Regions from separate parts of the Paenibacillus sp. sgz302164 genome, predicted to be linked through region 3. Evidence: riboswitches for the same ligand, from Rfam matches in the RefSeq annotation. Region 3 holds a riboswitch; each other region holds the start of a gene.
What was found. A riboswitch is a leader RNA that binds a small molecule or an ion and turns the genes downstream of it on or off. The one in region 3 is predicted to bind cyclic di-AMP.

Region 1 (2,263 bases), on a different contig from region 3:
TGAATGCGTGTACGGCAATATGCCGCGCATGGGGCTTGGGGCTGCAGGCGAACATGTGCCGGCTACGGGAAAAAGGGAGACCGCCCGCAGAAGAACGGGCGGAACCAACGATCCCGCCGTACCGACTCCGCCGAATCCCGCGGTATAATCTGAAGCGAACTGCGGGACAATAGTAGCGAACAGCAAAACAACCGTTTCCGGAGGGTTCGGAAACGGTTGTCGTATGAATCAATATTAATTGGCGATAAATTCTTGAACCCATTCGTTGTTGTAAAAGGCTACGCCAATTTTCGTGTAGTTAGGGCTTAAGATGTTTTGGCGATGACCTTCGCTGTTCATCCAGGCAGTCATAACTTCTTGCGGAGTTTGCTGCCCCATGGCAATATTTTCGCCGGCATACGTGTACTGGATTCCGTATTTGGTCATCATATCGAACGGAGATCCGTAAGTTGGCGAAGTGTGATCGAAGTAATGGTTGTTGTACATGTCTTTCGCTTTATCAAGCGCCATAGCAGCCAAACTGGAGTCGCTTGTAAGCGGGCTCAAGCCTGCTTTGGCCCGTTCCTGATTGACCAGGGTGACGACTTGATCGGCATAAGTGGAGCTGGAAGTGTCCGTAGTCGTGCCTGTTGTCGTTCCTGTATCAGTGCCTGTGGAAGGCTGTGTCGTTGTTCCCGTATCAGTGCCCGTAGAAGGTTGTGTCGTCGTACCTGTGCCACTGCCTGTGTCAGTACCCGTAGAAGGCGTATCCGTCGGCGTTGTGCCGGTGGAAGGCGTTCCGGTATTCGAGTCTGAGCCATGATGTCTTACGTGATGATGGTAAGAACCCGATGGCATATTGTAATTGCCGGGAGATTTAAACAGGCCGGCCCAGTTGCTCGGATCAAACAATTGCGGATATTGCTGAAGCAAGCTGTCCAGGGAAGTTCCTTGAGAATTTCCTTGCTGGAGTCCTTGCTGAAGTAATTGCTGAATGTTTTGCTGAAGCCCTTGCGGGAGCCCCTGCAGGTTGCCGATGACTTGGCCGTTCACAGTGTAAGTAGCTGCGGATGCCGCTCCGGAACTTACGATCATGCCTAATACCAGCGCACCTGTGATAGCTGTTTTCTTGAAACGCATTAAAACCATCCTCTCCTTTTTTGGCCTACGAGGTTAGCTGACGGATTCGGGTCAAAGAGAAATCACCCTGCCATTTTGCAATGGCTTCACCCCAAATAAAGAGGTTCCCCCGTGCATCTTTCGATGCTTTGGCCGTTTTGTTTGCTCAGCAAGAACAGCAGTTTCCCACGTCCTTCTGTGGGTTTCATTCTAGCATAGAAAACTAGGGGGGATCACCCCTCAAATGTTTCCATTGATAGAAACAGGCAGCCGCAACAAAAAAAGCCCGGCCGTCAGGTTTCCCTGATCTGGCCGCGCTTGGCGTCGTTTCGGTTGGTATGTACGCTGTTCGCTTATCGGCGTCTTGCTGCCGCGAACCGGCTTTTTATCAATTCCAAAGCTTTCGTGCTTTCTTCCTTTTGCTCTCTTAGCAAATCTTGAAAGCTCTTGTTGGGAGAAACAAAAAGCAGCGCGTCTTTGGGCTGCTCGCCTACGGCTACCGACACTTTTCCGTTAATGGATACATATACAGTTGTCATGGCTGCATCCCTCCGATCATTTTCCGGGCAAATTCAAAAACCATAGGGTTCTGGTTCATTATAGCATATAATACGTCATCTCGAAAAGTGACAAACTTCCGCGCATCCCAGCCGGAATCGGCCCGAAAGTGGCAGGTCATGACCCGGTCCTGGCATTTTACCGTTAAGTAGAGCGTTTGCTTGGCTTCATTGAAAAAAAGCTGCTCCGGATTGTCCCTTTTCGCCGTAATCGATACGTACGATTTTTCATTATTCAGCAGAAAAAAAGGTTCGCTAGTCGTATTCCCGACTTCCAGCAGCAAATTCATCCGCCCGTTGTCGCGCGTATATATCGTAACGGCCGAGCAATCATGAAAGGCGCCGATGTCCTCGGACATATAGTTTCCATAATGGCGCTTTACCATTCTGCCTTTGAGCTTGCTCATAAAATCGGCGAAAAAGAGCGCCATCCGATCTTTCGGTAAATGTTGAAAAAGCGGAATATTGCGCTCGATGAATTGAGCGAACTCTTCATGCAGTTGAATTTGTTTCGTATACGTTTCGAACGTAGCTTCAAGCGGAAGCAGCAGAACGCCTCTGCGCATCAAGTCGCTGAAATAGTCTTTCCAGTCGATAGAGACACCCAG
Region 2 (2,263 bases), on a different contig from region 3:
TCCGAATCTGGAAAATTTGTCGGGGCCGTTCTCGCGCGCCTATGAGATGGAAATGAGAGACCACAGCTCGATCGGCGTCTTTCTTTATCTGGCTTTGGGCCAAGGCTACGAGTATCTCGCCGGGATCAATTGCGAATCCGAGCATGACCCGATGATCGCTCTGGTCGGGGTCGACGTGCCGCCGGCCGTTAAACCGGCGCTGGCTGCGTTCCAGGGCCGGCGGCTGGCCCGGAAGCAGTTCAGAGAGCTGTGCGAACGGGATCGCCCCGGCGCTAACTCGAATCTGTGCACGGCGACGGCCTGGATCGAAGACAATCTGATGATCGGCGGGATGACCGGGAGCCGCAACACGAACGGGCAAATGCATCCTGCGACGATGCACTGGCGAACCGGCGCTGGAGACAAGTATTATATGAGGCTGATTCGCCGGGAAGCGGGCAAGCATTGGAACACGCATCTGAGAGGCATTGCGTTCGATGCCGAAGCGGAGCAGGACCGGCTCGCGGTTGACGTTCATTTTCAGACGAATGCGGAGATCGAGCTGTTTTTCGAAATTGCGGGCAAGCATATTCACGACGCCGACATAGCTCCCGATGTGTGGACAATGCCTGGGCTGACTTGCCGCGTAGAGGCCGATGCGCCCGCGCCCGAAATCAACGTTTTTGACAATCGCGTTGAAGTGGTATACCGCTACCGGCCGCAAGTTTCCGGCGCTCATATGAGGTTTGCGCTCCGCGTCGAGCGCGATCCGGCTTAAGGCTGGGAGCAGGCAAAACGCCTGATTTGGCCTTGGGAATTTTTACCGCGACGCAAAATTTGAAATTTGTCCGAATTCTATGCTAGTCTATCAAAGTAAAAAAAAATGCCGAATCTTGGAGCAGCACAAGCTCCGGTACGGGGGACTTCTTCATTTGGGGTGAAAGATCGGTTCGGATGTCCGAACCGGTCAAGGGAATTCCTCTTCCCGAACCCGTCAACTAACCTCGGAGGCTCAGGGAGGCAATCTTTTTGAAACGTCTTGTTTATTCATGCGCTTTTATCGGCGCAGCAGTATCCGGCGCTGCTTTGCTGCCTGCCCAAGCGGAAGCTTCTCAAGCGCTTTCAGTCAAAGTCCAGGTCAACGACGACATCGTGCAGTTTACGGACGCGCAGCCTTTTATCGACAAAAATGGGAATTTGCAAGTGCCGTTAAGGGCCGTAACCGACAAACTGGGCTATGAAGTGAAATGGGCGAAGCAAGGAGGCGAGGTCGCCGTCTCGGTGTTGACCAAGGATCAGGTCGTTTCACTGAGGACGGACGAACAGCAAGCGCTTGTGGGCAGCAAGAAAATCAGCCTGGAGAGCAGCCCGGCTTTTATCCAGGGAAGTACATACGTACCGCTTCGTTTTATTACGGAAACGTTCGGTTCCAAGATCGAGTGGAGCGATGCGAATCAGATCGCGATCGTGAATGCGGACGGCAAGCCCCACAAGCCGGCCTGGACGGCGCCGCCGGAACCGCCCGCACCCGCACCTGCGCCTGCGCCGCCTCAGCCGTCCATGACCGATCTGATCGTGCAGACGGCGAGCAATTACATGGGAGTCCCGTACAAATGGGGCGGAACGACGCCGCGCGGATTTGACTGCTCGGGTCTTGTCGGTTATGTGTTTGAAGCGGAAGGAATCGATCTTCCGAGAACTTCCGCCGAAATGTACAGCGATGCCGGAACGCCGGTATCCGATCTGAAGGTGGGAGATTTGGTCTTTTTTGGCCGCGGTGTTGTCGATCATGTCGGTATTTATTTAGGGAATGATCAATTTATTTCATCCACCTCTTCAAGAGGAGTAGCCGTCGAGAGTTTGTCGAGCAAGTATTGGGGCGCGAGATACGTTGGCGCCAAGAGAATCATATAGAAGCTAGCCTGTCTGAAAAATGAAAGAAACATCTGTTTTGTGCAAGCCACGGAAAACGGATGTTTCTTTTTTGTGTTGAAAAATTGCGATTTATATCGAATTTTTATCGTTTTTCGCCTATAATGAAGAAATGTTCGGAGAAAGAGGAAGCGGGTGAACGGCGATCTCCATGCTGACAGCAGTCTTGAAGCGGTGGTTTTTAAGAAAAAATACAGCGGTTATCATGAACAATAATCATGCTGCGGAAATAAGCGCTGCGATCCCTCCGGAAATTATGGACGTGATCCGTCGTTTTTTTCAGACATACGACAATTTTCAAGGCGCGCGGAACCTCCAAACGGATACTTTTATTAGAGAAGTGTATTATGCC
Region 3 (2,263 bases):
CATGCAGAAACCGGATTACCCCTTAATTCTCAGTCGGCTTCTTCGGCCCTACGACATAGACGGTATAACCGTTCTTCGTGCCGAATTTGTTGGCATAGTTCTCATCTTCGAAGTAAACGTCGATCGTTTGCCCTTTCACGGCGCTGCCTGTATCTTCAGCGCGCCGGAAGCCAATACCGTCGATGTACACCCACCATCCGAGCGGAATAACCTTCGGATCTACCGCGATCGTTCTGCCTTCGGTGACTGTAGTTCCTGTAAACGTCTTGCCAAACCCGGGGCTGTCCGCGGATTTGCCGGTAGACTCCACTCCCGCCGAATATGCGGTGAGTTTCACGTTTTTGAGAATTTGCTTGTAGCCGAATTTGACGCCATTCTTTGAAATTTCATCCACGCTAGGGGATGAGGCCGATAAAGCGACGACCGGATTTTTCGTGCCGATGGCAACGACTTTTTTCACACTTTCCGTTTGAACCTGTTCATCTACAACTGCTTCGGAGACCAAAACGCCGTCTTCGAATACTTTTTCCATTTTTTTCAACAGAACGCCCTCTTTGCCTTCCTGGACGACCTGTTCCTTGCCTTTGAGCAGCGATGCATCGTTCTTCTTCTCGGTATCGAACGCGATCGGTTCCGTTGTTTCGTTCTGCTCTTTCTTTACCCTGACCACTTTGACTGTATCGCCGGGTAAAAGCGAAGATGCCGGTTCAGGAGTGACTCGGTCAAGCTCCCCAAGTGCAATATGTAAATCCTGCAATGCACTTTCAACCGTTCTTGCAGTTGTGTAAACAGTGGTGGTCTTTCCATCAGCAGTCAATTGAATCGGTGACGCATGATCGATCACGAATTTCTCTCCGCCCTTGATCGGAGTCGTGAGCGCTGCAGAAACTTGATCGTGTTCACCAATCTTAATGGCTTGTTCATCCAGTAGGCGTTGCAGGACCCATTGCTTCGTATGCACAACGGTTTCTTGTCCATTCACAACTACGGATACGCTCTTGGTAGCCGTACCGTACAACAACACCAAAAACATGAAAGTCATAGCGATTGAAATCATACCTAGGCTTAAAATCAAACGCAAGTTTTCATGCTTCCATCGTAGTGCCAAGGACATGCTGGATGATCGACTTACATGGGTCTCGGTTAAAGAGATGTTGCCCACTTCTTCGGTCCTCCTTCAAAGCCTCGCCGCCCGTGTGTTACGCATGATTAAATTAGACGCGACTAAGGTCAGTTTGTGATTAACTTAATAAGCCTCTCCAGCTTTGCAGCGGAGTTCACCCGACAACAACGCGGCCATTACCGGACGCTGCTGCGGTAGTCCCACCTCCTTCGCTTTTCATCCTATGATCATCTAGCCTGCACTATCTCGAAAAAATGAAAAGACCAGCGGAAAGAGGACTCTTCCCGTGGCCTTGTATGCATAGAAAAATACAACCAGACACGACAATCGTTACCTCTCTCGGTACGCTTACGAGGTTAGCTGACGGATTCGGACGTGAGAGTCGCCCTACCTGGACAACAAGCTGCTTGCTCGTTGTCGTTGGATTCACCCCTGATATTCATTCTGCTGGCATTCGGCGGTTGCATGTGCTTCCGAATGTTTGCAGCGGTTCCCCCGTTCCCATAAATGGAACTCAGCGAATGGAAATTTGGCAAATTGGTTATTAAGTTATTATGAAAAGTATATTACGCTGTAAATCTAAACCTGTAAAGGGATTATCGCCCGCTAAAAAGGGCGGAATTCGGAAATAATAAACATTTCCGGCTATAAATCTTGGTCTTTAGTACGTTTTTCTCATTATAACGTATTCTGACGCTTTTTTTCGCAATTCTTACGTTTAAATTAGGCTTTAATAGCAATTTTGTTTATAATGGGGATGGGTGAAATTGGTTCAAAAATGCCAATAATTTGCTGAAAAGGAAGGCCATTCGATGAACCCCATTCTACAAGTCGACTCCCTTTACGGGGGATATCTTCCAGGAAAACCTGTCCTGCACGGACTTACTTTTTCAATCCGCCAAGGTGAAATGATGGGCTTGATCGGACTCAACGGCGCAGGCAAAAGCACGACAATTAAAAATATTCTCGGCCTGCTTCATCCGCAAAAAGGCACGATCCGCGTCAGCGGCCTCACCCTGGCGGAAGACCCGCTCGCCTACCGAGCAGCGTACGCTTACGTTCCCGAATCTCCCGAGCTTTACGAGGAACTGACCATCCGCGAGCATCTGGAGCTGACGGCCATGGCATACGGGCTGACCA

Region 1: it holds a riboswitch for cyclic di-AMP, as region 3 does, so the genes downstream of both, AC0LWT_RS31090 (CAP domain-containing protein) here and AC0LWT_RS37265 (resuscitation-promoting factor) in region 3, are expected to answer to the same signal.
Region 2: it holds a riboswitch for cyclic di-AMP, as region 3 does, so the genes downstream of both, AC0LWT_RS36980 (C40 family peptidase) here and AC0LWT_RS37265 (resuscitation-promoting factor) in region 3, are expected to answer to the same signal.

Annotation. Positions count from the first base shown of each region.
Region 1 is NZ_JBVYOL010000025.1:92,667-94,929, reverse strand. Features, by position in the region: gene AC0LWT_RS31095 (DUF4188 domain-containing protein) at 1-148, shown strand, start outside; gene AC0LWT_RS31090 (CAP domain-containing protein) at 235-1,119, opposite strand; cyclic di-AMP (ydaO/yuaA leader) riboswitch at 1,127-1,263, opposite strand; gene AC0LWT_RS31085 (hypothetical protein) at 1,452-1,637, opposite strand; gene AC0LWT_RS31080 (DUF4062 domain-containing protein) at 1,634-2,263, opposite strand, start outside.
Region 2 is NZ_JBVYOL010000044.1:38,504-40,766, forward strand. Features, by position in the region: gene AC0LWT_RS36975 (hypothetical protein) at 1-757, shown strand, start outside; cyclic di-AMP (ydaO/yuaA leader) riboswitch at 854-1,004, shown strand; gene AC0LWT_RS36980 (C40 family peptidase) at 1,009-1,893, shown strand; gene AC0LWT_RS36985 (hypothetical protein) at 2,063-2,263, shown strand, end outside.
Region 3 is NZ_JBVYOL010000046.1:20,409-22,671, forward strand. Features, by position in the region: gene AC0LWT_RS37265 (resuscitation-promoting factor) at 23-1,162, opposite strand; cyclic di-AMP (ydaO/yuaA leader) riboswitch at 1,453-1,653, opposite strand; gene AC0LWT_RS37270 (ABC transporter ATP-binding protein) at 1,936-2,263, shown strand, end outside.